One region of the Dactylosporangium thailandense genome, then DNA from elsewhere that is predicted to be linked to it. Evidence: riboswitches for the same ligand, from Rfam matches in the RefSeq annotation. Region 1 holds a riboswitch; each other region holds the start of a gene.
The links. A riboswitch is a leader RNA that binds a small molecule or an ion and turns the genes downstream of it on or off. The one in region 1 is predicted to bind cyclic di-AMP.
Positions count from the first base shown of each region.

Region 2: it holds a riboswitch for cyclic di-AMP, as region 1 does, so the genes downstream of both, AC6JBM_RS50980 (hypothetical protein) here and AC6JBM_RS45070 (coiled-coil domain-containing protein) in region 1, are expected to answer to the same signal.
Region 3: it holds a riboswitch for cyclic di-AMP, as region 1 does, so the genes downstream of both, AC6JBM_RS38040 (NlpC/P60 family protein) here and AC6JBM_RS45070 (coiled-coil domain-containing protein) in region 1, are expected to answer to the same signal.
Region 4: it holds a riboswitch for cyclic di-AMP, as region 1 does, so the genes downstream of both, AC6JBM_RS22375 (C39 family peptidase) here and AC6JBM_RS45070 (coiled-coil domain-containing protein) in region 1, are expected to answer to the same signal.

Region 1 covers NZ_AP029195.1:10,117,370-10,124,735, forward strand. Annotated here, with positions in the region: gene AC6JBM_RS45060 (App1 family protein phosphatidate phosphatase) at 122-1,183, shown strand; gene AC6JBM_RS45065 (exopolyphosphatase) at 1,180-2,142, opposite strand; gene AC6JBM_RS45070 (coiled-coil domain-containing protein) at 2,215-3,237, opposite strand; cyclic di-AMP (ydaO/yuaA leader) riboswitch at 3,247-3,394, opposite strand; gene AC6JBM_RS45075 (glycoside hydrolase family 19 protein) at 3,643-4,758, shown strand; gene AC6JBM_RS45080 (helix-turn-helix domain-containing protein) at 5,492-5,998, shown strand; gene AC6JBM_RS45085 (DUF6036 family nucleotidyltransferase) at 6,018-6,527, shown strand; gene AC6JBM_RS45090 (DUF488 family protein, N3 subclade) at 6,539-7,003, shown strand; gene AC6JBM_RS45095 (lectin) at 7,170-7,366, opposite strand, start outside.
Region 2 covers NZ_AP029195.1:11,346,916-11,354,281, reverse strand. Annotated here, with positions in the region: gene AC6JBM_RS50990 (SigE family RNA polymerase sigma factor) at 1-201, shown strand, start outside; gene AC6JBM_RS50985 (hypothetical protein) at 198-1,112, shown strand; gene AC6JBM_RS50980 (hypothetical protein) at 1,118-1,768, opposite strand; cyclic di-AMP (ydaO/yuaA leader) riboswitch at 2,005-2,144, opposite strand; gene AC6JBM_RS50975 (sensor domain-containing protein) at 2,218-3,762, opposite strand; gene AC6JBM_RS50970 (FAD-dependent monooxygenase) at 3,843-4,994, opposite strand; gene AC6JBM_RS50965 (TetR/AcrR family transcriptional regulator C-terminal domain-containing protein) at 5,062-5,973, shown strand; gene AC6JBM_RS50960 (aldo/keto reductase) at 6,106-6,933, shown strand; gene AC6JBM_RS50955 (hypothetical protein) at 7,210-7,366, opposite strand, start outside.
Region 3 covers NZ_AP029195.1:8,550,004-8,557,369, forward strand. Annotated here, with positions in the region: gene AC6JBM_RS38025 (AMP-dependent synthetase/ligase) at 1-64, opposite strand, end outside; gene AC6JBM_RS38030 (ABC transporter ATP-binding protein) at 61-828, opposite strand; gene AC6JBM_RS38035 (ABC transporter ATP-binding protein) at 825-1,559, opposite strand; cyclic di-AMP (ydaO/yuaA leader) riboswitch at 1,860-2,021, shown strand; gene AC6JBM_RS38040 (NlpC/P60 family protein) at 2,062-2,982, shown strand; gene AC6JBM_RS38045 (methyltransferase domain-containing protein) at 3,043-3,822, shown strand; gene AC6JBM_RS38050 (Rv0361 family membrane protein) at 4,221-4,634, shown strand; gene AC6JBM_RS38055 (sigma-70 family RNA polymerase sigma factor) at 4,996-5,919, opposite strand; gene AC6JBM_RS38060 (NAD-dependent epimerase/dehydratase family protein) at 6,321-7,313, opposite strand.
Region 4 covers NZ_AP029195.1:5,157,602-5,164,967, reverse strand. Annotated here, with positions in the region: gene AC6JBM_RS22385 (LacI family DNA-binding transcriptional regulator) at 1-620, shown strand, start outside; gene yicI (alpha-xylosidase) at 657-2,960, shown strand; cyclic di-AMP (ydaO/yuaA leader) riboswitch at 3,170-3,313, shown strand; gene AC6JBM_RS22375 (C39 family peptidase) at 3,603-4,364, shown strand; gene AC6JBM_RS22370 (class I SAM-dependent methyltransferase) at 4,729-5,532, shown strand; gene AC6JBM_RS22365 (hypothetical protein) at 5,797-5,943, shown strand; gene AC6JBM_RS22360 (hydrolase) at 6,079-6,747, shown strand; gene merT (mercuric ion transporter MerT) at 6,759-7,046, opposite strand; gene AC6JBM_RS22350 (MerR family transcriptional regulator) at 7,043-7,366, opposite strand, start outside.

The DNA of each region.
Region 1 (7,366 bases):
TAGAAGTGCCGCGGCGGTTCGGGCTCACGGTTTCATGCCACGGTCGCCTGTTGGTCACGTTGGGTTGATCGGCTAGCCGGGTGCAGGGGTGGCAGGCGTATGGCAGGGTGGGACAGTGTCCCTGACCCCCAGCTCTCCGACCAGCGCGCCCCTGCCGCTGCACCGGGCGGCGCGCATCGAGGACGCGTTCCACGGCGTCCTGGAGCGGCGGCTGCGCCGGCGGGGCTGGAAGGTCGCCGTCACCGCATACACCGGCTACGGCTCGGCCGCGACCGACACCCGGCCGGGCTGGGTGCGGGTCCTCGGCCGGGTGCTGCTGGCCCGCATCGACCCGAAGCCCGGCAAGCGGCTGAAGAAGCTGCGCGGCTGGCGCTCGTTCACCGCCGTGTCGGTCAGCAACGCGCTCGTGCGCATCGAGGTCGGCGGGCGCACCAGCGAGGTGCGCTGCGACCGGGGCGGGTTCGTCGACTTCGTGGTCGAGGCCGACCTGGCCCCCGGGTGGGGCACGGTGACGCTGCAGTGTGAGGACAGCGCCCCCGTCGAGGCGCCGATCCGGATCATCGACCCCGTCGCCACCCGCTTCGGGATCGTCTCCGACGTGGACGACACGGTCATGATCACCACGCTGCCGCGGCCGCTGCTGGCCGCGTGGAACACCTTCGTGCTCGATGAGCACGCCCGGGCATCGGTACCGGGGATGGCGGTGCTGTACGAGCGGCTGGTCAACGCCAACCCGGGCGCGCCGGTCTTCTACCTGTCCACCGGCGCCTGGAACGTGGCGGCGACCCTCACGCGGTTCCTGTCCCGGCACCTCTACCCGGCCGGGCCGCTGCTGCTCACCGACTGGGGGCCCCAGCCGGACCGGTTCTTCCGCAGCGGCCAGGCGCACAAGCAGGCCACGCTGTCGCGGCTCGCCCAGGAGTTCCCCGACATCCAGTGGCTGCTCGTCGGCGACGACGGCCAGCACGACCCGGAGATCTACGCCGAGTTCGCCGCGGAGCACCCGGACAGCATCGCCGCGGTCGCGATCCGGCACCTCTCGCCCACGCAGGCGGTGCTGGCCGGCGCGTTCCCGGGCGTGGCCGGCAGCCCGCGGCGCTTCCCGCCCAACGACCGGCGCTGGCTGAGCGCCCCGGACGGTGCCGGCCTGTGGCGCCTGCTGCGGGACACCGAGATCCTCTAGTGCTTTCTCGCCGCCGTTGAGCTCATCGGCGCGCCGACCTTCTCGATCAGGTCGTGCAGCACCTGCTCGGACTGGTCGTGCGGGACCTGGCAGGTGCCCGCGGCGAGGTGGCCGCCGCCGCCGTACCGCAGCATGACCGACCCGATGTCCGTCGGGGACGTGCGGTCCAGGATCGACTTGCCGACCGCGAAGACCGTGTTGAGCTTCTGCTTGCCCCAGATGACGTGGATCGAGACGCGGGCCACGGGGAACAGCGCGTACACCATGAAGCGGTTCCCGGCGTAGATCGTCTCCTCGTCGCGCAGGTCGACCACGACCACGTCGCCGTGCACGTGCGACACCCGGCGCAGCTGGTCCACGAAGAGGTCCTGCTGCTCCCGGAACAGCTCGGCCCGCTCGGCCACGTCCGGCAGGGCCAGGATCTCCTCGACGTCCTGGTGGTCGATGCACGCGTCGATGAGCTGCATCATGAGCTGGTAGTTGGAGATCCGGAACTGGCGGAAGCGGCCCAGCCCGGTGCGGCTGTCCATCAGGAAGTTCAGCAGCGTCCAGCCGGTCGGCTGCAGGATTTCGGTGATGTCGTACTGCGCGGAGTCCGCCCGGTCCACGGCGACCATGAGCTCGTCGGAGACGTGCGGGAAGCGCTCGGCGCCGCCGTAGTGGTCGTAGATCACCCGGGCCGCCGACGGGGCATCCGCGTCGATGATGTGGTTGGTCGCCTGCCCATGGTGGAGTTTGGCGGCGCGCAGGGTCTCGGAGTGATGGTGGTCGAAGACCAGGTGGGCGCCGGGGGCGTACGGCAGGTTGGTGAGGATGTCCGTCGGCCCGACCTCCACCGCGCCGTCCTGCACGTCCTTCGGGTGCACGAACGTGATGTCGCCGATGAGGTCGAGGTGCCGCAGCAGGACCGCGCAGACCAGTCCGTCGAAGTCGCTGCGGGTCACGAGACGGTACTTCACTGCTATTCCCCCTGCGACGGAAACGGCCGGTCGACGGTTGCCCCATCGGCCGGCCGGTCGCGCGTCTGAGGATTACAGGATCGACAGGTGCACGTGATTCGTGTGGTCACTGGAGGGATCGCCGGCGACGCCGCTGTAATGGTGCCAGCCCACGGCCGGGGTCCAGATCTCCTTGAACCAGATGACGTACATGACGCCGAGCTGGTTCGCGTTCTTCACGAAGTACGCGGCCAGCGTGCTGCCGTAGACGTAGTCGTCACCGGAGGCCACGCCACCGAATCCGTTCTTCGTCTGGACCGAGAAGTCGCAGGCCCGGCCCTTGGGGTGCTCGTAGGGTCCGCTCGGGCGGAAGCACGCGACGAACCGCTTGAAGCCGTCCTTCTGCGCCTCCTGCATCGCGTGGAGCATGCGCGGGGTGATGCAGCCGGTGGTCGTGGGGTCATTGACGCTGCACGACTCCTTCGGCAGCGCGCCGCTGGACGTGCGCGGCACCGGGTCGGCGCTCGGCAGGTTCGCGGTGACGAAGCCCTTGCTCGGCCCGCCGGCCAGCTTCAGGGCGGTCTCCGCGTCCTTCTTCTTCTGCTCCATCGTCTGCACCTGCTGCTGCTGCGCGGCGACCTCGTCCTCGAGCGCCTTCTTCTGCGCGGCCTGGCTCTCCTTGAGCCCCTTGAGCTGGTGCAGCAGGTTGTCGTTGTGGTGGGCGATCTGGTTGATGGTGTCGGCCCGCTCGGCGAAGCTGTCCGGGGTGCCGGCGTCCATCAGCGCGGCGAACGTCGTCAGCGGGCCGGTGCGGTAGGCCGCGACGGCGATCGCGGCCACCTGCTCCTGGACCGTGGCCAGCTGGGCCTCGGTCGCCTGCAGCTGCGCGGTGAGCTCGCCCTGCCGCTTGACGGAGGCGTCGAACTTCTCCTTCGCCTCGGACCAGGCGCGGGTGCTGTCCTCGAGCACGGACCCGAGGGTCGGGTTCGCGCTGGACCCCTCGTCGCCGGTGTCGCCGCCGGGCTCGGCCGCGGCGGGCGTGGCGGCGAGCCCCCCGACTACCAGAGCCGCCAGCAGCGCGACGATCATGCGCCGGTAGGGATGTCGCGATGACATCTGGTTCGTTGTTCCTTCCGTCGGCCGCCGACCGAGTTAGCTGACGGGTTCGGGACGGAACGATCCCTACCGCCCCTCCGATCGGAAGGGCGGACTCACCCCAACGTAACGGTGGGTCCCCGGCTCGCCACGTGCGGCGATTGGGCGGCAGCCCCGCCCGGCGCCGGGGGCGGCGCCTGCTGGACGTGACCGTGGGTCACTGTACCCAGGGCGCTTCTTTTGCGCACCGCACCGTTTGTGCGGAGATCTTTATGACCAGCGATAAGTGACGCAGATCACTCGCCGCGGCCGGGCCTCAAGGCAACCGTAAATATTCTTCATAAAAAGATGACGTTCGCTCCTTCGAGCCGAAGTGCCTGGTCATATGGGCTGGTCAATCGGCTGGTTCAGAAGGAGTGATCAACGGTGTCGAGAGTGCGCCTGCTGGCGATGCTCGCCGCGGTGACCATCGCGGGCGGGGTGGTCGCGGTGTTCAACATGCTGCCCGCCTCGGCCGCGTCGTGCAGCCCCGCGTGGCAGTCCTCGGCGGTCTACACCGGAGGCGCGACGGTCTCCCGCAACGGCCACAACTACCTCGCCAAGTGGTGGACGCAGAACGAGGCGCCACCCGGGACCACCGGGGTGTGGCAGGACCAGGGCTCGTGCGGCGCCGGCGGCGGCACGCCGACGACCAACCCGCCCCAGACCGGCTCGGCCGGCGGCTGCAGCTTCCCGGCCTGGGTGCAGGGCCGCAACTACGTGACCGGCGACATCGTGAAGTTCACGGACGGCAAGTTCTACATCGCCGAGCACGACAACCCCGGCTACAGCCCCGTGATCAGCACCTGGTTCTGGGACCCGTACACCTGCTCGGGCACCGGCGGCGGTGGCGGCGGCACGACCCCGCCCCCCTCCAACGGCTCCTTCGTGGTCAGCGAGGCCCAGTTCAACCAGATGTTCCCGGGCCGGAACTCCTTCTACACCTACTCGGGCCTGGTGGCGGCGCTGTCGGCATATCCCGGCTTCGCGAAGACCGGCTCGGATGCCGTGCGCAAGCAGGAGGCGGCCGCGTTCCTGGCCAACGTGAACCACGAGACCGGCGGCCTGGTGTACGTCGTGGAGCAGAACACCGCGAACTACTCGCACTACTGCGACACGAGCCAGTCCTACGGCTGCCCGGCCGGCCAGTCGGCGTACTACGGCCGCGGCCCGATCCAGCTGTCGTGGAACTTCAACTACAAGGCCGCGGGCGACGCGCTGGGCATCGACCTGCTGCACAACCCGAACCTCGTGCAGACCGACTCCGCCGTCGCCTGGAAGACCGCCCTCTGGTACTGGAACACCCAGAGCGGCCCCGGCACCATGACCCCGCACAACGCGATGGTCAACGGCGCCGGCTTCGGCGAGACGATCCGGAGCATCAACGGCAGCCTGGAGTGCGGCGGCCGCAACCCGGCGCAGGTCCAGAGCCGCGTGGCGGCGTACCAGCGCTTCGTGTCGATCCTGGGCACGGGCACGGGGGCCGGCTCGCTGTCCTGCTGACCTTTCTCCCTCCGAACCCGGCGGCGGCCCTCCCATGGGGTGTGGGAGGCCGCCGCCGGGCGTTTCCGCCCCCGGGCGCGCTGCTCGGGAAACGCGCGCGAAGTCGAGGGGGCGGGCAGGGTGCCCTGTTGGGCGCGGGCTGCTAGCTCAATGGCAGAGCTGCGGACTTTTAATCATCGGTAGCGGTAACTGCAGGCCGTATCGCACCGGGATTTACCTGCGGGCGCTGTTGCATTGAGCCATCGTCAAGATCCCCTGCCGCAAGAACTTCGGTAGGGGTCCACGCTCGTGTTCCTTGATGCTGGTCGTCGCGATAACAAAACGGCGCATAACGGACAGCTGCAGGGGTGCTACCCGGCGACCGCCAGCCTCCAGGCGGACCTCGCGGCGAAGAATCCCATGCTCGATCAACACGATCGCTCAATGCAACAGCGCCCTGTTCACCGACGACGAACGCGCCGCCGCCCGCCGACGGCTCACCGACCATCACTTCGACGTCGACCGTTACCTGCACTCCTTAGCGACCGCCTGACCAAGCCCTCTACGAAGGCATCCGCGGCGGCGGACACACGGCATCCACTGCCAGCCCTTCGCCATCCACGCTCGGGGGAGATAATCGGACGGGGAGGTCGATCAACGCTCGCCTTCGTATGGAGGTCAAGTCGTCAGCGCGTCGAGCACCCTTCAAGGAGGGGTTCGTAGCGTTTTTGGCGTTTAGGGCTACGATGGTGACGTGAGTTCCACGCCGTCCGCCCTGTTGACGACCACCCAGGCCGCCGTGTTGCTGCACTGCTCGCGGCAGCACGTCGTCGACCTCTGCGACAGCGGGACGCTGCCGTTCGTGCGGGCCGGCACGCATCGGCGGATCCGGCGAGACGACGTCGAGCGGCTCCTGCGGCCGCCATTCCGGCGTGAGGTCGAGAAGTCCCTGTGGCTGCACCGCGCCGTGGCCGGCAAGCTCGTCGCTCATCCGGTGCGCGGGATGGCGCTGGCGTACCGCAATCTGGCTCACCGCCGGGAGGTCCACTCGGACGGCAGTGCCGACACCTGGTTCGACGCCTGGGAGCGGCTGCTCGACGAGGGCGTTGACGCGGTCGTCGACATGATCACGGCGCGCACGGAGTTGGCGGCGGAGTTCCGGCAGAACACGCCGTTCGCCGGGCTGCTGACCGATCGGGAGCGCCTGAAGGTGCTGGCGGCGTTCGACGCCACCCATCCCCGGGCGGCGAGGTCCGCATGAACGCGCGCAGCTTGAACACGTGCTGCGTGCCGTGTCCGCGATCGTGGACGACCCCGATGTCCTGGTCATCGGCAGCCAGTCGATCCTCGGCGCGATACCGGAACATCTCCTGCCGCCGGTCGTCACCCGCTCGACCGAGGTCGACATCGCGTTCTTCGACGACCCGGACGGGCGCAAGGCCGATCTCGTCGACGGCGGCATCGGCGAGATGTCTCCGTTCGACAGCACCTACGGGTACTACGCCCAGGGCGTGGACACCTCAACGGCGGTCCTGCCCGACGGCTGGCGGGACAGGCTCGTCGTGGTCGCCAACGCCAACACCGGTACCGCGCAGGCCCGCTGCCTGGAGCCGCACGACTGCGCGGCATCCAAGCTCGCCGCCGGCCGCGAGAAGGACCTTGTCTTCGTCTCTGCGCTGCTCGAGGCGCGCCTGATCGACGCCCGCATTCTCGCCGACCGCATCAAGGCGATGGACATCTCCGCGGTACTGCGTCAGCGCATGCTGAGCTGGGTAGCCTCGGCAAGGTAAAGGAATCGGAGGTGCGGATCGTGTCGCCTGGCATCGTGGGCGTCGGGTACGAAGGTCAGACGCTCGACGAACTCGTCGAGCGGCTCGTCGCCGCGGGCGTTTTGCGGCTCGTGGACGTCCGGATGACGCCGATCTCCCGGAAGCGCGGGCTGAGCAAGACGGCGCTCGGGGCCGCTTTGGCAGAGGCTGGCATTCGGTACGAGCATCGACGCGAGCTGGGCAACCCGAAGTCGAACCGGGCGGGTTTCGGAGGCTCGCCCGAGGAGCGCCAGGATGCGAAGGCGATCTTCGCCGGCCTGCTGGAGGTCGAGGATGCCGCCGATGCGCTCGACGCGTTGGCGGAGGCGAGCCGGCGGGAGCGGGTCGCCGTGCTGTGCTTCGAAGCCGACCAGAGCCGCTGCCACCGCGACGTGGTCCTCCGCGAGGTGGAGCGCCGCCGGTCCAACGCTTCGGGTAATACACGCCCAGCACGCTGAAGACGTTCACCCGTTCGGCCTGGCGGAAGAAGCGCTCACACAAGTCGAGTCGCTGCTGCGCGTCAGCGCGCACACATCACAGCCGCAGGGCCCGGCTCGGGCGGCGAAAGCAAACGGCTGGTCACGCCGGTGGCGTGACCAGCCGATGATGCCAGCGCTCGGTGGTTCAGCAGGAAAGGTTGCCGCCCGCGGGGACGCCGAGGATGCCGACGAACTGGTTGTAGGAGTTGATCCGGCTCTGGACCTGGGCGGGGTTGCCGCCGTTGCACTCGATGCTGTTGATGGCCCGGATCGTGGTGCCGAAGCCCTGCCCGTTCACCATCGCGTTGTGCGACGTGGTGCCCGCGTTGCCGGTGCCGGTCA
Region 2 (7,366 bases), 1.2 Mb from region 1:
CTGCGGCAGGCGATGGCGCGGCTGCCCGACCGGCAGCGGGCGGTACTGGTGCTGCGGTTCTTCTATGACATGTCCGTCGAGCAGACGGCACTGGCCATGCGCTGCGCGCCCGGCACGGTCAAGAGTCAGACCTCGGCGGCGCTCGCCACGATGCGGCGGCTGCTTGAGGACACCACCGAGCACGCGGGGAGGGCACGGTGAACGACTGGGAGGAGGGCCTGCGGGTCCTCATGCGCGACGGCGACGAGGCCCCGGCCTCGCGCGTCGACCTGGGGCGGGTGGTGACCGAGGGGCGGCGGCGCCGGCGGCGGGCCGCGGCCGCGGGCGGGGCGGTGGCCGCTGCGGTGCTCGCCCTGGTCGCCGGGGTGGCGGTCACGCTGCCGGGGCGGCCCGAGGGCGGGCCGGTGCCCGGGGCGGCGGACGCATCGGGCGCGACCCGGGCCGGGGTCGGCGGGTTCGATCCGGTGCTGGTCCTGCGGCTGCGGCCGGGCTGGTTGCCGGACGGGGTCGCGGCCGGCCCGAGCCCGTCGCTGTGGGCGGCGCGGCAGTCCGAGCGGTACGCCGACCAGCCCGCGACCACCGACTTCACGATCTCGCTCTACGCGCCCGGGTTCGTGCCGCGCTTCCTCGACCCGGCCACGAAGGCGGACGAGCCGGCGATGCTCCTCGACCCCGCGGACTCCCTCGGCGGGCGTCCGGCGCAGTGGTACAGCGAACAGGCCCACCCCGAGCGCAGCGGGCTGCTGTGGCAGTGGGCGCCGGACGCGTACGCCAGCGTGGAGGGGATCACGCCCGGCTCGGCGGCGCAGGACCGGGCCGTGTGGCGCCACGTCGCCGAACAGCTCGCCACGAACGCGCGCCGGCCGGTGCCCGTGCCGGGATACGTCACGGACACGCCGGCCGGCGTGGCGCTGATCGGCATGGACCGGGTCTTCGACCGCACCCGGCAGCGGTGGGCCACGGTGCTGGTCCTCAACCGCTACGCGTACGTGCCGCCGCCCGAGGGCCGGCCCCGGCCCGGCATCGAGGTCACGTTGACGCCGGGCGGAACCGTCGGCACGGTACACCTGGCCGACCACGAGGACGAGTGGACCATCGATCCCGTTCGCTGAGCGACTCAGGCGATCGCGGCGACGACCTCCGCGGCCCGGCCGGCGTGCTTCTGGTACGCCCCCGGGTACGCGGAGCGCTGCACCGCCTGGGCCGCGGCCGTGACGCTCATGCTCTGCCAGCCCGACACCCGGGCGAGCGCCGAGTAGAACAGCGCGGCCGAGTGCGCCGGGTCCATGAGCTCGGGCACGCTGCCCCAACCCTGGCTCGCGCGCTGCTGGAACAGCCCGACCGAGTCGTGGTCGGTCGAGACGGCGTCGTGCGGCAGCTTCATCGAGGACGGGACGGCCGGGCTGGCGACGTTGTAGAGGTCGCTCTCCTGCATCGCGGTGGCGACCGCCACGACGAGCCCCTTCTCGGGCACGCCCTGGGCGCGGCCCTGCCGGACGATCGCGGCCGCGTTGTTCATCTGGGTCTGGTTCAGCCCGGCGACCGGCCGCGGCAGGGCGGGCGGGGGCGGGGGGACCGGCGCGGGCGCGTCGGAGAGTGCGGCCTGCCCGTCGAGCTGGGACAGCACGAGCGAGGCGTCCTCGGTGTACAGCGGCGCGGGCGCGGCGGGCGCGGCGACCGGCGGGCGTGGCGCGCCGGCGGAGGCGGAGTGGCCGGCCGAGCCGGACGCGAGCAGGGTGGCGGACAGGACGACCGCGGACACGGCCACGGGCTTGACGGTCAGCAGTGATCGGCGATGACGCGCCTGGAATTGGCGCGGTAAAGGTTTCAGCAAGATCATTCCTCAGACGGATGCGGGCGCGCGCCATCGGCACGATCCCGTGGTGCGAAAGGGATCGCGCGGCGGCGAGACGAACGGTCAGCGGGTGGACACGGGCCAGGTCAGGTCCTGGCGATCACCCGTCCGAGGGAAAGACGACACAGGGCGTCGACGAACACGAGAAGGTCTCCTTCCGGTGCCGCCTACCGGGTTAGCTGACGGGTTCGGACGGGAGGATTCGCCCTACCGTGACTCGGTCACGGATACACCCCAAGGACTGCGATGGGTCCCCGGCTCACGACGCCGAAGTGAGCGTCGCGACTCGACGGCGCCCGCCCGGTGGCCCCGCATTTCGGAGCGCGTCGCCCGTGGCAGACCACCCGACAGTAACGGGGACTTCAGGACTCGGCCAGCCACAGCAACGGGATCCCACCCGGCGCACCGGAACGCTCACCGTGCGCTGTCACACGATCGGTCATCCCGCGCCCGTGCCGAGCGCCCTTGACCTGGTACATCGCCCGATCCGCCAGGCGCAGGGCGGCCCCGGCATCGAGCACCGTGTCATCGATCACGGCCGCCCCGACGCTGACCCGCACCCGCAACACGTGCCCGTCGTGCACCACCGGCGCCGAGACGGCCCGCTCGACCCGGTCGACGAGCGCGGCCAGGCCGGCCGCGTCGGTGCCGGGCAGGTCGGTGGCGAGCACCACGAACTCGTCGCCGCCGAGGCGGGCCACGGTGTCGCCGGGCCGGACGAGCGCGCACAGCCGCTGGGCCACGGCGACGAGCACCGCGTCCCCGGCGTCGTGACCGAGCGTGTCGTTGACCGTCTTGAAGTCGTCGAGGTCGCAGAAGAGCAGCGCCCCGACACCGTGTCCGGACCGGGCCCGGCGGACCGCGGCGGCGAGCGGTGCGGCCAGCGCGTCGCGGTTGGCCAGGCCCGTGAGCGGGTCCCGGGACGCCCGGCGCACCAGGTCGGCCTCGGCCGCCTTGCGCTCGGTGATGTCCTGGACCTGCAGGATGCCGAAGGCGGGCGGCCCGGCCACGATGGACAGCGTCGCGGCGACCCAGATCACCGTGCCGTCGCCGCGCACGCAGCGGATCTCGTAGTCGCGCACCTGGGTGCCCTTGCCCGTGGTCGCGGCGGCGAAGGCGAGCCGGGCCAGGTCGAGGTCGTCCGGGTGCATGAGGTCGGCGATGCGCAGCTCGAGCAGCTCCGCCTCGGTGCGGCCGAGCAGCTCGCACAGGGCGGGGTTGACGCGGGTCATCCGGGCCTGGGTGGCGCCGGCGAGGCCGAGCATGCACATGCCCGTACCAGCACCCGTGAAGGCCAGCCGGAAGGCCTCCTCACTGGCGGCGAGGTGACGGCGCTCCCGCTGCAGGGCCTCGACCAGATTGGCGTTGTTGATCGCGATGCCGGCCTGCGCGGCGAGCATCTCCAGCAGCTCACGCTGCAGCGGCCCGGGCCGGCGGCCGTCGGTGGGCAGGTCGACGCCGAGGATGCCGACCAGCTCGCCGTCGGGCGCCCGCAGCGGGGCGAACAGGGCGTCGAGCGGGTGCCAGCGCTCCGCCTCGGGCACGTCCTCGCAGCCGGGCACGGCGTCGGGCACCCAGGAGTGGATGTGATCGCTGTGCCGCTCGTGCGGGAGGTACCGCAGCTGCCCCCACGCCTCCGTGCGCCCGAGGTACTCGTCGAGCTCCGCCGCCGGGTACCGCGTCCCGAGCAGCGTCGCGCGCGCCTCCTCCGAGCCGGCCAGCGCGATCGCCTCGTACTCGCCCTCCGGGTGCAGGTAGTTGACCACGGCGACGGCGAACCCGGTCCCGTCGACGACGGCGTCCACGATGAGCTGCAGGGTCTCGGCCAGCGTGGTGCCGGTGTTGATGCGGCCCGTGATGCGGTACACCGAGCGGATCGCGTCCATCGCCGCGTCTCGATCACGCATCGCTCGCCTACCCGCGTCCGGCCGACCCTGCACCCTTACATCGACGCATCAAACCGGATCTGAAGTAAACCCCTTCGGCGTCACGAGATTGCCGCGGGCAGTCGCAGTGCCCCCGCGGCGCGCCGGGCCTCGCGGGTCATCGCGGCGATCATCAGGCCGTTGCCCGGCAGGTACGGCAGCATGCGGATGCTCAGGTGCCGCAGCTTCACGGCCAGCTCGGACTTCGGCGCGAAGCCGCGGGCCGGGGCGAGCGCCGCCTTGTGGTTGACGTCGACGAAGCCGCGCATCTGACGGTCATATGCGGGCAGATCGTGCAGATTCGCCGCGAGCACGTACGCCCCCACGAGCGCCATGCCGGTGCCCTGGCCCGTCAGCGCGGAGGGCGCGTAGCCGGCGTCGCCCACCAGCGCGACCCGACCGGCCGTCCAGGCGGGCATCCTGACCTGGGCGTTCGGGGCCACGTACAGGTCGGGAGCGGCCCGCATCAGCTCGAGCAGCCGCGGCACCACCCAGCCCGAGCCCTGAAACGCGTTCTCGATGGCGCGCAGGCGCTCCTCGCGGTCGCGGGATGGCATCGGGCCGCCGTACAGCAGCGTCACCTTCACCGTCTCCGAGCCCTTGTCGGTCTTGACGCTGACGACCCGGCCCGGCATCGAGTGCACCAGCTGCCAGCGCTCGATGCCCAGCTCGTTCGGGGCCGTGAAGACCGCACTGCTGCTGCCGAGGTGGTGCAGGTACTGCCGCGACGGCCCGAACACGAGCTCCCGGACGCGCGAGTGGATGCCGTCCGCCCCGATGACGTAGTCGAACCGCCGGGGCGGGGTGTGACGGAACGTGACCCGATCCCCGGCGATCTCCTCGATCGTGTCGCCGAAGATCCACTCGACGCCCGCGGGGACCTCGGCGTGCAGCAGCCGGGTGAGGTCGCCCTTCATGATCTCGATGTCGGCGGGGTCGAGCACCCCGAAACCGAGCGGCAGCGTGGCGATGCGTTTGCCGGCGGCGTCGACGAAGCTCGTGCCTTCGGTGTCGGTACCGTGCGCACGGGCCTTCGCCGCCACTCCCATGCGCTCGGCGACCTCGAGCGCGACGCCGCGGATGTCGATCGCGTACCCGCCCGCGCGGATCGCCGGCGCCCGCTCGACCACCGTCACCGCGCACCCCTTCCGGGCCAGCAGCGCGGCGGCGGCATTGCCGGCGATGCTCGCGCCGGAGATCAGAACCCGTGTCATGCGTACACCGTACGAACACCGCGACGGGGCGCTCAACGACGCGTGTACGGCGGTAGGGTGTGCACTAGTGCCCCCCTACCTGAGGATCGTCGCCCGGATTCGGGCCGCCATCGCCGCGGGCGACCTGCGTCCAGGCGACCGCGTGCCCTCGACGCGCGAGCTGATGCGGACGTACGGGGTGGCCATGGCGACCGCGACCAAGGCGCTGACCGCGCTGCGGCAGGAGGGCCTGGTCGAGCCGCAGCCGGGCATCGGCACCGTGGTGGCGCGCCGCCCCCGCTCCCCCGCGGCGGGTCCGGCGGCGGACCCCGACCGCCTCGTGTCGACCGCGATCCGGCTGGCCGACACCGACGGGCTGGCCGCGCTGTCGATGCGGCGGCTGGCGGCCGCGCTCGGGATGCCGACGATGACGCTGTACCGGCACGTCACGAACAAGGAGGAGCTGCTGCTGCTCATGACGGACGCGGCCTTCGGCGAGGCGCCGCTGCCGGACTCCGCCGGCCGGGCCGCGGGCTGGCGGGCTCACTTGACGATCTCGGCGCGGTTGCAGTGGGGGGTGTACCGCCGCCATCCGTGGGTCGCGGAGGTCATGTCGTTCACGCGTCCCCCGATGGCCGTGCGGGCGATGGCGCACACGGAGTGGTGCCTGGCCGCGCTGGAACGGGCGGGCCTGGCGCTGCCGGTGGCCATGCACGCCACGATGATGCTGGCCAACCACGTTCGCGGTACCGCGGTGAACCTGGAGTGGGAGGCGAACGCGGAGCAGGACACGGGCGTGGACAACGTGGAGTGGTTCACGGCCCAGGAGGCACGCTTCGCCCAAATCACCGCAACCGGCGCTTTTCCGGCTTTTTCCCGACTTGCCGCCCTCGGCCCGGATGCGGTGGACTACGAGCTGGACGCGCTGTTCGAGTTCGGCTTGACACGCTTGCTGGACGGCCTGTCGGCGCTGGTGGACGCCTTGCCCCACCGCCCGTGAGGCGCTGCGCGTGCCGCGCGGCGCGACCGCGTGCGTAGGCCTTGCCCCACCGCCCGTGAGGCGCTTCCCGTGCCGCGCGGCGCGACCCGCTGCGCGTGCCGCTCGGCGCGACCGCGTGCGTAGGGTTGCATCATGAAGATCCCGACCGTAACCCTGAACTCCGGCCACGAGATGCCGGTCGTCGGCTACGGCACCTACCCCCTCCAGGGCCGCTCAGCCACCGAAGCCATCCTCGCCGCCATGGCGTCGGGCTACCGCCTGCTCGACACCGCCGCGTCCTACGGCAACGAGGACGCCGTCGGCGCCGCCGTGCGCGAATCCGGCCTCGACCGGGCCGACCTCTTCATCACCACCAAGCTCCGCGGCGCCGACCAGGGCCGCGGCTCGACCCGCGCCGCGCTCGAAGCCTCGCTCGAGCGCCTCGGCCTGGACCACGTCGACCTGTACCTCATCCATTGGCCCCTGCCGGCCGTCGGCCGGTACGTCGACTCGTACGCCGAGATGGCCGAGCTGCACCGCGAGGGCCTCATCCGCTCGCTCGGCGTCTCCAACTTCCTCCCCGAGCACATCGACGCCGTGGTCGCCGCGACCGGCATCGTTCCCGCCGTCGATCAGCTCCAGGTCTCGCCGTCGCACGCGCGGGCCGAGATCGTCGGCGCCGTGCAGGGCAAGGACACCGTGGTGCAGGCGTGGAGCCCGCTCGAGCGCAACACCGGCGTGCTCGAAGACTCCGGCATCGTGGCCGTGGCCGATCGGCTTGGCGTCACCCCCGCTCAGGTCGTGCTGCGCTGGCTGCTCCAGCGCCAGGTCACCGTCGTCCCGCACTCGTCCGACCCCTCGCGGCAGCGCGCGAATGCCGACCTGTTCGGGTTCGAGCTCTCCGCGGCCGACCTGGCCGTCGTCGACTCCGTTGCCCAGATGCCCGTCAAACAGGACCCGGCTACCTGGGAAGAGTTCTAGTCGGCGGCGGGCGTTGTTCCGTTTTCCCCACCAGCGTACCCAGCGCCACCTAACCGATCATGATCATGCGCCGTCGAAAGAGTCGCTGGTCATGGTAGTTGCAGGGCCCGGCCGGACACCGCCCCACACACTCTCGGTAGCCGCGCCGCGGCCCCCGGTGATTACGCTCTGAGCCTACCGGCACACCACCAGCAGCGGCCCTACACCGCCGCAGCAGCCGACGCCGACCGTGATCAATACCGCCGCCAGCGCCTGCTCGACGATGACGGCGGCCAGTCAGACGGTGCAGAGCAGCGGCAGGTAGAGGTCCCAGCGATCGTCCCGGAACGCGCTGGCGTTGCCGTTGCCGCCCCAGTTCGGGCACTGCCGCTGGTCGGTGATCGGGTTGAGGTACAGCACGAGCACAGCCAGCGCGGCGAACCCGATGAGGCAG
Region 3 (7,366 bases), 1.6 Mb from region 1:
CCCGCAGCGCGACCGCGTCCGGGGTCCGCCGCGCCCGATCGCGCACCAGCTCGGCGATGGTCATACCCCCTCCCCCAGGTACGCCCGGATCACGTCGGGGTGCTGCTGGACCTCTTTCGGCGTGCCGCACGCGACCGGGACGCCGAAGTCGACCACCAGCACCCGGTCGGCGAGGTCCATGACCAGGCCCATGTCGTGCTCGACGAGGATCATCGGGATGCCCAGCTCGTCGCGGATGTCGAGGATGTACCGCGCCATGTCCTCGGTCTCCTCGAGATTCATGCCGGCGACCGGCTCGTCGAGCAGCAGCAGCCGCGGCTCCATGGCGAGCGCGCGGCCCAGCTCCACCCGCTTCTGCACGCCGTACGGCAGCAGCCCCACCGGCATCCGGCGCCACGGCGCGAGCTCGAGGAAGTCGACGATCTCCTCGACCCGGGCCCGGTTGGCCAGCTCCTCGCGGCGGGCGCGGCCGAGCCAGGCGACGGCGGCGAGGGTGCCGTAGCGCATGTGGTGGTGCCGGCCGAGCATCAGGTTCTCCACGACCGTGAGCTGGCGGAACAGCTCGACGTTCTGGAACGTGCGGGCGACGCCGAGCCGGGCGACGCGGTCGGGGCGCGCGCCGGTGATGTCGGTGTCGCCGAGCAGGACCCGGCCGTGTTGCGGGCGGTACACCCCGGAGATCACGTTGAAGATGGACGTCTTGCCGGCGCCGTTGGGGCCGATCACCGCGAAGAGCTCGTCGGCGCCGACGCTGAAGTCGACCCCGTTGATCGCCTTGACGCCCGCGAAGCTCAGCTGCACGTCCTTGAAGGTCAGCACATCGCTCACGACAACCACCGCTTCCGCCGCTTGTAGTGCTTGACCTCGCGGAACGAGTGGGCGGCGTGCGATCCCAGGTAGAACTCGCGGATGTCGTCGTCGGCGAGCAGCTCGGCGGCGGGCTTGTCGAGCACGACCTTGCCGTTCTCCAGCACGTATCCGTGCTCGGCGACGGAGAGCGCCATGGTCGCGTTCTGCTCGACCAGCAGCACGGCGGTGCCGGCCCGGTTGATCTCCACGATCAGGTCCCGCACCTGCTCGACCATGCGCGGGGCCAGGCCCAGGCTCGGCTCGTCCAGCAGCAGGTACTTCGGGTCGGACATGAGCGCCCGGCCCATCGCCAGCATCTGCTGCTCGCCGCCCGAGAGGTAGCCGGCCACCGCCGCGCGCCGCTGCTTGAGCACCGGGAAGAGCGCGTACATGCGCTCCATCGCCTCGGCCGCGCCGCGGCGGCGGGTATGGGCGCCCAGCCGCAGGTTCTCCTCGACGGTGAGCTCGGCGAAGGTGCGCCGGCCCTCCATCACCTGACTGATCCCGCGCCGCACGACCGCGGCGGGGCGCAGGCGGTGGACGGGAGTGTCGCCCAGGGTGACGGAGCCGCGCGTCACGGCCCCGTCGTGCACGCCCAGCAGGCCGGAGAGCGCCCGCAGCAGCGTGGTCTTGCCGGCGCCGTTCGCGCCGAGGAGGGCGACGATCCGGCCCTCCGGGACGGCGAGGCCCACGCCCCGCAACACCAGCATCACATCGTCGTAGACGACCTCGAGGTTCTGGACCCGTAGCACGTGCGGACCCCCGAACTATTTGCACCGGCGGTGTAAGAAGTTAGGAGTATTTAACCCGCTTCCGCGTAGGAATCAAGCCCCGAATCTGTAACCGTCCGGCACCGATGTCACGGTCTGGCACGGGCGGCCAACCGGCAGTAATACGGACTTTTGGGGTAATAGATATCGAGCGGGACGCACGCCTTTCGCCCGCGAGATGATCACGTTAAGTTAGGCTCTGGCCTGCTCGGCAGTCCGCCGTCCAACCCGGACGGCGCCGGGCAAGCGCCGCCGAATCGACATCGCGCGCACCCACCCCCGGGCGCGCGCGGCGAACCGGGGACCCGCGCTTCTCGGGGTGAATCCGCAACGCTGCGGTAGGGCGCTATCTCTTCCCGCCCGAACCCGTCAGCTAACCCGGTAGGCGGTGTCGGTGCAGAAGGGTCTTTCCTTGTCCACTGGACATCGTGCCCGCCGGTCGGTGCTGCGGACTCTGCTGATCGGGTTCGTCTCACTCACCGTGCTCGCACCCGCGACGGTCGCGCACGCGGATCCGTCGCTCGCCGACATCGAGGCTCAGCTCGACAAGTCGAACAAGGACCTCGAGGCCACGGTCGAGGCCTGGAACAAAATCAACATCGACCTGGCCGACTCCCAGAGCAAGGCGAAGACGCTCGAGGACAGCGTGGCGGCGACCAACGGCGCCGTCCAGGAGATCGCGATCGCCGCGTTCAAGACCAACGGCAACATGCGCAACCTCAACATCGTGCTCAACGCGACGTCGTCGGGCTCGCTGATGGACCAGCTCTCGATGCTCCAGCAGATCACGCACCAGCAGCAGAAGAGCATCGAGGACTACAAGAACGACAAGGCCAAGCTGGACGAGACGATCGCGGCCCAGAACACGCAGAAGGCCGATCTCGAAAACCAGCGCAAGCAGATCGAGGGCGACGTCAAGAAGCTCGAGGACCTGCAGAAGAAGGCCAAGAACGCCGGCAGTACCAAGGTGAGCTCGCCCGGCACGACCAACGCCAAGGCGCCCGTCGTCGACGACGCGACCCGGCAGAAGGTCGTCAACTTCGCCTACGCACAGCTCGGCGAGCCCTACAAGTGGGGCGCCGCCGGTCCGAACAGCTGGGACTGCTCCGGCCTGACCATGGGCGCGTGGGGCGCCGCGGGCGTGAGCCTGCCGCACAACGCGGCCAGCCAGTGGAGCAAGGTGGCCCACATCAGCAGCTCCCAGCTGCTGCCCGGCGACCTCGTGTTCTACAACGGGCTCGGCCACGTCGGCATCTACGTCAAGCCCGGCACCATCGTGCACGCCCCGCACACGGGCGACGTGGTGAAGGAGGCGCCGATCGGCGTCGACAGCATCTACGGGTACGGGCGGCCGAAGGTCTAGTTCGTCGCTTGTTCGAAGGGCCGCTCTTCCCATCGAAGGGCGGCCCTTCATCATTGGGGCATGGCGACCTGGGATCCGCAGCAGTACGAGCGCTTCGCCGACGAGCGCGCCCGCCCGTTCCGCGAGCTCGTGGCGCGCATCCCCACCACGTCCGCGGTCGCCGTCGTCGACCTCGGCTGCGGCCCCGGCACGATGACCGCCACCCTCGCCTCCCGCTGGCCGGACGCGGCAATCCTGGGCCTCGACTCCTCGCCGGCGATGATCGCGGCGGCCGCGGAGCACCGAACCGCCCAGCTGACCTTCCAGCTCGCCGACGCGGGCGAGTGGCGGCCCCAGCGCGGCTCCCTCGACGTCATCGTGGCCAACGCCTCGCTGCAGTGGGTCGGCGACCACGAGACGCTGCTGCCGCTGTGGGCGGCGGCGCTCGACGACGGCGGCACGCTCGCCTTCCAGGTGCCGCTCTCCTTCGACCCGGGCATGGTCGCGGTGGCGGCACAGGAGCGCTGGGCACCGCTGCTGGCGGGCGCCTCGGGCACCACGGGTCCGCGCTCGGCGTCGCCGGTGCTGAGCGCGGCCAACTACGTGCGGCTCCTCTCCGCGGCCGGCCTCACCGTGGACGCGTGGGAGACGACCTACTACCACGTGCTGCCCGGCGAGGACCCGGTCTTCGAGTGGTTCAAGGGCACCGGCCTGCGGCCCTACCTCGACGCCCTCTCCGGGAACAACCTCGAGGAGTTCACGGCGGAGGTCAAGGAGCAGATGCGGCAGCTGTACCCGCGCGAGCCCTTCGGCACGATCCTGCCGTTCCCTCGCCTCTTCGTCGTCGCACAGCGGGCCTGAAACGGCTCGCGGCTCGCGGCTCGCGGCGCTCGATTCCCCGGCCTGCGGCCCGCGGCCCCGTTTCCGGCCCGCAGCCCCGTTTTCGCGGCTCGCGACCCCGTTTCCGGCCCGCAGCCCCGTTTTCGCGGCTCGCGACCCCGTTTCCGGCCCGCAGCCCCGTTTTCGCGGCTCGCGACCCCGTTTCCGGCCCGCAGCCCCGTTTTCGCGGCTCGCGACCCCGTTTCCCGGCCCGCGGCTTGTCTCGCATCGGACATGGCTCCGGCCTCTGCCCGCGGCCGCGCGCACGTGCCGACCGCGCCATAACGCCGTTCCCGTTCGCGCGAATCGTCGCGCATCGGGCATGACCTGCGTCAAATGGTTTACATCAGGTCTTGATCTCGATTCATACGCTGATGCGCGTGAGTAAAACCTGGAAGATCATTATTTTCGGCGGGATCGGCCTCTTCGTACTCTGCTGCGGGGGCGGCGTCGCCGGGCTCTTCTTTGTCGTCAACGGCTCCACCAAAGAACCCAAGGCCGCGACCGTGGACTTCCTGACCGCGCTCGAGACCGGCAAGACCCAGGCCGCCTACGACCTGCTGTGCTCCTCGGCGCAGCAGAACTACGGACCGGAGACCTTCGAGGCGTACGTCAAGAAGGACCCCATCACCGCCCACGACATCAGCTGGGGCGGCTCCTACAGCAACAACAACGGCAACGAGACGGCCCAGATCGACGCCAGCCTGACCTACCAGAACGCCGGCAAGTCCAGCCACACCTTCGACCTGATCAAGGAGAGTGGATCCTGGAAGGTCTGCGGCAACCCCTTCTAGGGCCACTCGCCTCATGGCTGTCATACGGGCCGCGGAACTGCCCAGCTCCGCGGCCCGTGAGCGATGTCCCGCCGCAACGACTACTCAACTGCTCGGCCCGCGCCGCCACCGCAGCTCACCGCTGATCCCTTCGCGCCGCCACCGCAGCAGCTGACCACTCACCGCTCGCCACTGCCGCCGCATGCCCGCCGTGACTGCTCCGCTGCCTGGTCCGGGCCGCCGCCGTTCGCGCAGCCGCCACCGTTCGCCGCGGACCGATTCCCGCGCCTTCCCGCGCCGCCGGCTCGGTCTCACCGCGCGAAAAAGCCCCGGGTCCGCTCCGACCCGGGGCCTTGCTCGTCTTGGGGGATGTAGCTGCTTGCTAGGCGGCCTGCAGGCCCTCCGCCCGGGCCAGCTCACGCAGCCGGCCGAGCGCCTGAATCTCCAGCTGGCGAATGCGCTCGCGGGAGAGCGAGAACCGCGTCGCCACCTCGGTCAGCGAGTGCTCGCGCCCGTCCTCGAGGCCGTAGCGGGCCCGCATGATGCCGGCCGAACGGTCGTCCAGGTGGTTGAGCAGGCCCTCGATCCGCTGGCGCTCCAGCGCGGCCAGGACCACGTCCTCCGGCGACGGGGCGTCGGAGTCCGCGACCAGGTCGCCGAGGTTGGTGTCGCCGTCGTCACCCACGGGGGTGTCGAGCGACACGGTGTCCTGCGACCAGCGCATGAGCTCGTGCACCCGCTCGACCGGCACGCCGAGCGCGGTCGCCAGCTGCTCCGGCTCCGGGTCGTTGCCGAGCTCACGGGTGAGCTGCCGCGCGACGTTGCGCATGCGGTTGACGTCCTCGACGAGGTGCACCGGGAGCCGGACCGTGCGCTCCTGCTGCGCGATCGCCCGGCTGATCGCCTGGCGGATCCACCACGTCGCATATGTCGAGAACTTGTATCCACGCACGTAGTCGAACTTCTCGACGGCGCGGACCAGGCCGGTGTTGCCCTCCTGGATCAGGTCGAGCATCGGCATGCCGGACCGCACGTAGCGCCGCGCGATCGACACCACCAGGCGCAGGTTGGCTCGGATGAACCGGTCCTTCGCCCGCTCGCCGTCGGCCACGAGGCGGTGCAGCTCCTCCGCGGTCACGCCGTCGGGAATCTCGTCGCTGTCGAGCAGGTGCTCGGCGTAGAGCCCAGCCTCGACCGCCTTGGACAGCTCGACCTCAGAAGCGGCGTCGAGCAGCGGCGTGCGGGAGATCTCATGCAGGTACACGCCGACCAGGTCACGCTCCTCGGCACCTGTATCGGGTCGCATCTCCACTTTCACGTTCTCCACCTTCGGGCCCCTCCCCGCTCCATCCTTCGCCTTCCCCGTTTCACCCTGCTAAAACGGGTGCCCCCCGGGTATGCCCCCTACACAACAGTCAAAGCGCCTGCCGAATTCCGCCCCGAGGGGCGATTCGGTGACGACCCCTGAGAGTTGCACCACTTACCTAGACGCTCGGGAGACTGCTCCGGTTCGCTTCGGTTGCAACAAGTGATACGTGCTCTACCTGCCCGTCAGACGCCTGAATTCGCTGTGAGTTCCCTGGGAACGCCAGTGCGGGAGGCGCTTGACGCTCGTGGGCACGGTTGTTCATCGGCAACGGTCAGGGACACGACAGCCTTTTCCGGCCTTGGCGAGCGTGACGCGATGAACACTGGCAGGTCGCCGGCTCACCGCTCGTGCCATTCACGCAACAGCTGCGCCTCTTCATCGATACCCAATCCGTTCTTCGCATCGATGTGGGATGCGTCACGAATGGCCTCGATGGTGTCGCGGACGGTCTCGGCGAGCGGCCGGGTGCGCAGGCCGGCCGCGAGCGAGGCGGTCACGTCCCGGCTCAGGAACCCCGCGTACTCCGGCAGGGGCAGCCAGAACGGCAGCGACCGCGGCCCGCTCCAGGGCGCCACCTCGCGATCGAGCAGGAAGTCCTGCGCGACCCAGGTGAGCTGCTGCGGTACGCCCGCCGCTTCGGCAAAGCCGGCGTGGAACTCCTCCCGGCGCATCGGCGCCCCGATGCCGTCGAGCGCCCCCGCCAGCCCGCTCCCGCCCGCGGCGATGATCCAGTCGGCCAGATCGCGCACGTCCACGAGCTGCACCGCCTCGTCCGGCCCGCCTGGGGCGAGCACCTCGCCTCCGCGCAGCGCCCGGCGGACCCAGTACTCGAACCGGTACGTCGGATCCTCCGGCCCGACGATCATCCCGGCGCGCACGAGGAACGTGCGATCCGCGCCGAACCCGTCGGCCGCGAGGCGCTCGCACGCCACCTTGCACCGCCCGTACTCCTCCGCCCCGGCCCCCGGATCCCCGTCGAAGTCCGGCAGCAGCAGGGGCGCCGTCGCGGCGGTCTGTCCCGGGGTCGCACTGTCGGCGTACGCGGAGCAGCTCGACACCAGCGTGTAGTGCCCCACGCGCCCGCTGAGCGCCCCCACGGCGTGCCGGACGTGGTGCGGGTGGCGGGCGACGTCCACGACCGCGTCGAAGGCGCCCTCGATCGCGTCCAGCCCGTCGGCGCGGTCGCGGTCGACGCGGACGAAGGCGGCGCCCTCGACGGGCTCGCCGGACTCGCCGCGGGCGGCGCAGACGACGTCGTGGCCGGCCTGGAGCGCCTGGCGGGCGAGGGCGCGGCCGAGGAAGACGGTGCCGCCGAGTACGAGGATTCTCATCGGCCGATGATTCGCGGCTCGCCGCTGGTTCGCCAGGCCGTTTCGCCCCCAGC
Region 4 (7,366 bases), 5.0 Mb from region 1:
GCCTGCCGGTGCTGCGAGCGCTGGGCCTGCCGGCGGTGCTCATCGGCACCACGCAGAACGCCGGCGGCCTGGTCTGGGTCGACCTCGACTTCGCCCGGGCCGCCGAGGCCTGCGTCGAGCACCTGGCCGGACTCGGGCACGGTTCGGTCCTCATGCTCGGGTCGCCCGGCGCCGTGTACGAGCGCCGCAGCGGCTATGCCCTGGCGTTCGCGGCCGGCTTCGAGTCCGCCGTGCGGCGACACGGCATCGACGGCCGGTGGTGCCCCAGCGAGCCGGCGTACCAGGCCGCGAGCGCGCTCCTCGAACGGGAACTGGCGAAGCGGCCGCGGCCCACGGCCCTCGTCGTGCACAACGAGGGCATCCTCGGGGCGGTCCTCGGCACGCTGCGCCGCCTCGACCTGCGGGTGCCCGAGGACATCTCCGTGGTGGCGCTCTGCCCGGAGCAGACGGCGGTCAACCAGGTCGTGGAGCTGACCGGGGTCGCCGTCCCGGCCGAGCAGATCGGCCGGGCCGCCGTCGAGATGGTCCTGCGGCAGGTCGACGGCGACGGCACCGCGCAGACCCGGCTCATCGCCCCCGAGCTCACGATCCGGCAGAGCACGGCGGCGCGCCATGCGTAACCCTCCCACCCCGACGACTTCTTGGGACAGATCGCGATGAAGTTCAACGACGGCTACTGGCTGCTGCGCGAGGGCGTCACGGCGCGGTACGCGACCGACGCGCTGGACGTGCGCACCGGCGAGGCCACCGCCTCGATCGCGGTGCTGACCAAACGCAACGAGCACCGCGGCTCCGTGCTCAACACGCCCACGATCACGGTGGAGCTCTCCGCGCCGGCCCCCGACGTGGTGCGCGTGCGGGCCAGCCACCGCGCGGTGCTCGAACGCCCGTCGGTGCGGTTCGAGATCTCGCCGGCCCCGGTCGAGGTGCGCGTCGAACGCGACGACGCGGCGGTCCGGCTGACCGCGGGTGACCTCAGCGTCGAGGCGGCGGCCGCCGGGCCGTGGGGGCTGCGGTTCCTCGGCGCCGGTACCCCGCTGACGTCCTCGGGCTTCAAGTCGCTGGCCTCGATGACCGATGCCGCCGCCGGCGACTTCATGATCGAGCGCCTGACGCTGCCGGTGGGGGCCAACGTCTACGGGTTCGGAGAGCGCTTCACGCCCTTCGTCAAGAACGGGCAGGTCGTCGACAGCTGGAACCAGGACGGCGGGACCGCCAGCGAACAGGCGTACAAGTCGGTCCCCTTCTTCCTGACCGACGCCGGCTTCGGGGTCTTCGTCAACTCGCCGGCGCGGGTCTCGTTCGAGGTGGCGTCCGAGATCGTCTCCGCGGTGCAGTTCTCGACCCCCGGCCCGCACCTCGAGTACCTGGTGATCTACGGCCCGACACCGGCGGAGATCCTGCGCAAGTACACGGCGCTGACCGGCCGCCCCGCCCTGCCGCCGCGATGGTCGTTCGGCCTGTGGCTGTCGACCTCGTTCACCACCGACTACGACGAGGCGACGGTCACGCACTTCGTCGAGGGCATGGCGCAGCGGGACCTGCCCCTGAGCGTGATCCATTTCGACTGCTACTGGATGCGTGCCCTGCACTGGTGCGACTTCGAGTGGGACCGGCGGGTGTTCCCGGAGCCGGACAAGATGCTGCGCCGGCTCGGCGACCGGGGCCTGCGGCGCAGCGTCTGGATCAACCCGTACATCGGCCAGCGCTCGCCCGTGTTCGAGGAGGCCGCCGCGGCCGGCTACCTGCTGCGCCGCCCGGACGGCACCGTGTGGCAGTCGGACCTGTGGGTCGCGGGCATGGGCATCGTCGACTTCACCAACCCGGCCGCGCGCGAATGGTTCGCGGGCAAGATCCGGACGCTGCTCGAGTCCGGGGTGGACGCCGTGAAGACCGACTTCGGCGAGCGGATCCCCACGGACGTGGTGTGGTTCGACGGGTCGGACCCGCAGCTCATGCACAACTACTATCCGTTGCTGTACAACCAGACGGTCTTCGACGAGGTGCGCCGGCACCGGGGCGAGGGCGAGGCCGTGCTCTTCGCCCGCTCCGCCACCGTCGGCAGCCAGCAGTTCCCCGTGCACTGGGGCGGCGACTGCGAGTCGACGTACACCGCGATGGCCGACTCGTTGCGCGGCGGGCTCTCCCTCGGCCTGGGCGGCTTCGGCTTCTGGAGCCACGACATCGGCGGATTCGAGGGCACGCCGTCCGCCGCGCTCTTCAAGCGTTGGGTGGCCTTCGGGCTGCTCTCCTCGCATTCGCGGCTGCACGGCTCGGAGTCGTACCGGGTGCCGTGGGCGTTCGACGAGGAGGCGGTCACCGTCACCCGGCAGTTCGCGCAGCTCAAGAATGCCCTCATGCCCTATCTGTGGGCGGCGGCCGTGGACGCGCACCGGCGCGGGATACCGGTCATGCGAGCGATGCTGCTCGAGTTCCCGCAGGATCGCACGTCGTCGTTCCTCGATCGGCAGTACATGCTGGGGCCGGACCTGCTCGTCGCGCCGGTCTTCAGCGACGAGGGAGACGTCGAGTTCTACCTGCCCGGCGGGGCGTGGACCAGCTACCTCGACGGCACCACGGTGAGCGGACCCGGCTGGGTCCGGCAGCGGCACGACTTCGCGTCGCTTCCCCTGCTGGTGCGGCCCGGCTCGGTGATCGCCCTCGGCGCACGCACCGACCGGCCCGACTACGACGACGCGCTCGCCCCGGTGTTCGAGGTCTTCGGGATGGCCGACGGCGACCGGCGCGTCGCCACGCTCTTCGACGCGGCCGGCGAGGAGCGTGTGGTCGTCGAGGTGACCCGGGCGGGATCGCAGCTGCGGGCGGTCGTGACCCGCGGGCTGGAGCACCTGATCGAGGGCTGGACCGTGTGCTGGGTCACCGGGCCGCGCGGCCCGCGGCGAGGACCCCGCGTGTCCGGCTCCGCCACCGAGCACACCCTGACCCTGGCCCTGGACTGAGCAACCGTCAGCCGCCGGCCCACGGATCTGACGGTCCGTGGGCCGGCGGCTGACGGCATGTCACGTCCTGATCGGACAGTGCGGCCAACGCCGCGTTGCGTAGTTGCGCGGAGAGCAGCTCTTCCAGCTAGCAGGTGTTTGCAGGGCCCGTGGCCTTGCGTAACGTCATTGATCGCTCGCCCCGGTTCGTGCTCACAACAGGTGGCGCCGGGACGGGCCCGCTGAGTCGTGCCATGCACGAGCCGGGGACCCACCGCACGTCTGGGGTGAATCCGTGGGCCGAGCGCCCGCGGTAGGGCGACCTTCGCGCCCGAATCCGTCAGCTAACCCGGTAAGCGGATGCGTAAGGGAGATTCGCCTGTGCACAGCCGCAACCCCCGCTGCAGCCAATCTCGCCCGGAGCGTGCGCGCCCGGGTCTGCGTCGATCATCGGCGGCCGAGCGCTAACCACACGTAGGGCGGACCGCCGCCGCGCGGCGCCGAGTGCGCTGCGGGCGAGCCGGGACGCGTTGCTCCGCGCTGCCCACGCCGTGTTGCGGTGGCTGGCCCCTGCGGCCTGCCCCGAGCGCCGTGCTGCGCGCACAACCCCCGATGCTCAACCCTGATCGATCACCCCTGCGCGGGGTGTTGAGGAGAGTCGCAATGCATGCTGAACCCGTACGTGAGCAGGCCGGCCGCATCCGAGGCATGCGCCGGGTGCGAGCGGTCGCGATCTCGGGCGCGCTGCTCGCCGTGACCGCCGCGGCCGTCAGCGCGTGTGGCCAGGCCGCCGACACGTCGTCGGCCCCCGCTGCCGCGGTAGGTGCGCCGGCGGGCGGGCTTGATGCCGCCCGGGCCGTGCCTGACCCGTCCGCTCCGGCGCCGACGCAGTCGACGCCGGCGGCCCCCGCGGAGAAGGAGCTCGCCTACGACTTCCAGTTGCAGCCCAACTTCTACTACTGCGGCCCGGCGGCCACCCGGATCGCGCTGACGGCGGCGGGTCACGCCATCACCCAGGACCGCGCCGCGTCGATGCTGGGCACCACCACGAACGGGACGAACTCGGCCCTGGACACCACCCGGGTGCTCAACAGCGTGATCGGCGACGGCCGCACGGTGTACCGGACCAGGGAGATCCCGGCCTACCCGGCGACGTCAGCGCAGGCGAAGCAGTTGCAGGCCGACGTGGTGTCCACCATCAGCAGCGGGCGGGCGGTCGTCGCCAACATCGCCGGGCACCTCACGGACAACGCCGGTGTCTACCACTCCTACGAAGGCGGGCACTACCTCACCGTCGTGGGATACCAGGACGGTGGCAGCACGGTGAAGATCGCCGATCCGGCCAACCCCCGGGGCGACGGCACCTACTGGGTCAGCGTCCCGAAGCTGGCCGACTGGATCTCCCAGCGGGGCTACTCGTATTGAGGTTTCCGGCCGCGAAGGTTCACCGGGGCTCAGTGAGCCCGGCGCCGAGTACATGACATAGATGAAGGCCGACGTGCCGGGGTGGCGCGCTCCGGGTTGGAGGCCTTCACATGACAGCACTGCGTCTCGCCCGCGGACGGCGATCGTCCGCGGCGGCGGTCGCGCTCGCCATCGCCGGCGCCGTGGCACTCGCGGCGCCGGCGATGAGCTTCGCCGCCACGCCGGGCGACAGCCGAGTGCGCTCTCGTACTGGCACGTGATTGCGAATTCCAGTAACGATCGGCGGGCGGGCGGCTCCACCCTGCCGTGCCTGGCATCGAGAATTGGGTGCCTGTCGTAGGAGCTGCGCTCGTACTCTCTGTTGGTGAGCGATATCAATGACTACGTGAGGTTGCGAGAGACCTTCAACGAGGACGCTGCACGCTATGACCGTGCCCGCCCTCGGTATCCAGTGCAGATGTTTGATGATCTCGCTGCGGCCGGGGTAGCGCCTGGGGCAAGGGTGCTGGAGATCGGCTGTGGCACCGGGCAGGCGACCGTGCCGCTGGCCGAGCGGGGCTGCCGCATCGTGGCTGTCGAGTTGGGCGCGGACATGGCGGCTGTGGCTCGGCGAAATCTTGCCGCGTTCGACGCGGTGGAGGTCGTTACGGCGGCGTTCGAGGAGTGGCCCTTGCCCGGTGAACCGTTCGACGTGGTGTTCTCCGCTACCGCGTTTCACTGGATCGACCCCGCGGTGCGGGTGTCGAAGTCTGCTGACGCTTTGCGCCCCGGTGGCCTGCTGGCCACCGTGGGAACCCACCACATCGCCGGCGGTACCTGGACCGAGGCATTCTTCGTTGAGATCCAGAAGTGCTACGAGCGCTTCGATCCGTCGACCCCACCGGGCCTGCGTCTGGAGACCGCTCGTGACATCGTCGAGGACGATCGGGAGCTCACCTCGTCGGGGCGATTCGGGCCTGCGAAGTTCCACCGATACGAGTGGGAGCTGCCGTACTCGACAGCTGACTACCTGGATCTGCTGTTGACCTACTCTCAGCACCGTGCCTTGCCGGACGTGCAGCGGAACGCACTGCTGAACTCCATCGCGCGGCTGATCGACGCGGACTGCGGGGGGCAAATTGTCAAGCGCTACCTGACGGAGCTGAGGATCGCCCAACGAGTCCGGTGAATCGCTTCGACCACTGGCGGTTGAACTCAGCACAGCGCTCGTGCCCCTCCCGGGGAACTGGTCGAAGGGCAACAAGGGCGCCCCGTGCAGGTCCATCGCACGGGGCGTCCGCGATTCTGTGCGAGGCGCTCTCGTCACGGAGGGCCCTCCCGGAGGCTGGCGCGCAGGGCGGTGAGCGGCATGAAGGCCGAGCCGTTGCCGAGTTCGTTCGGTGTCGGGCCGGATGGTGGGCACATCGTCCGCGGGCTGGGACCGCCGAGCAGGGTGACGACCTCGGCAGCCGGATCGTCGCCGCCCGACTTCGACAGCGCGAGCTACGCGACGAACCCGCCGGCCGACTATCCGGCGACGAGTCACCCGTCGGACGGCTGGTACCCCACGCTGCTCACCCAGTCCGGCGCGGTCTCGTAGGCGGTCGGAGGGTCGGCGCCGGGTTTCTCCTGGACGGGCGGGGGTAGCTCGGTGCCGACGGTGGTGAGCGTGCCGCTCGCCTTACGGCCAGTCGCAACCGCTCGCCTTACGGCCAGTCGCAGCGAGGAGGACGCCATGACAAGCCTTCCCAAGCGTGACCCGGCGAAGGACCACCTGCTGAGCCCGGGAAACGCGGCACTCGTGATCATCGACTACCAGCCGCCGCAGATCTACACGGTACGGTCCATGAACACCGGGCGGATGCTCAACAACATGGTCGCCCTCGCGCGCCTCGCCCGGGTGTTCAACGTGCCGACCGTGCTTTCGACCGTGAACGTGAAGTCGGGCGTGAACCCGGACACGGTTCCGCAGCTGAAGAACGAGCTCGCCGACATCCCCTCGTACGACCGGACGCAGATCAACGCGTGGGAGGACAAGGAGTTCCTCGACGCGGTGAAGGCCACGGGGCGCCGGAAGCTGATCATGTGCGCGCTGTGGACCGAGGCGTGCCTGCTGTTCCCGAGCCTCGACGCGCTCAACGAGGGGTACCAGGTCTTCCCGGTCGTCGACGCGCTCGGTGGCACGACGATCGAGTCGCACAACAATGCGCTCGAGCGCATCAACCACGCCGGGGCGCAGCCCACGACGTGGAACTCGGTCGCGTGTGAGCTCCAGCGGGACTGGGCCCGCACCGAGACGGTGGAGGGCTTCCTGCAGACCGTCATCGACCAGAACGAGGACTGGGGCTGGTACGAGGAGATGCGCGGGCGCGGCAAGCGGCTGCAGACTCCGGTCCCCGTCTGAGCCACCGCCGGTCAGGAGCCGCAGCCGCCCGTGCAGCCGCAGCCCGCGGCGGGCGCGGCGGCCGCGGCGGCGCGGCGGCGGTGCAGCCACCACAGGCCGAGCCCGGTCGCGGCCAGGCCGGCGGAGACGGCGAGGAGCGTCTTCTGCAGGATCGCGGCGCCCGCCGTGGTGAGCACGCCGGCGGCGACGAGCGGCGGCAGGGCGCAGCAGGCGGCGCAGGCGATCGCGGCGAGGACCCCGCTGACCTTGGACCGCAGCGGCGGTCCGTCGTTCACCGGTGGCGGCAGGGACAGGCTCATGCGAGGTCTCCGTCGAGGTCGGGGCGGACGCCGATGGTCAGCATCGGCATCGGGCAGTCGGCACAGGTGCAGTTGGTGAGGGAGTCGCAGCGGGCGTCGACGACCTCGGTCAGGGCCGCCCGGATGGTGGTGAGGTCGGCGATCTTCGCGTCCACCTCGGCGATCTTGTCGATGGCGCGCTGCCGAAGGTCGGGGGTCGGGTGCCGGCGGCCGGTGTCGAGCAGCTCGGCGACCTCGTCGAGGGTGAAGCCGAGCCGTTGCGCGGCCTTGATGACCTGCAGCAGGGCGACGGTGCCGGGCGGGTAGAGCCGGTGCCCGCC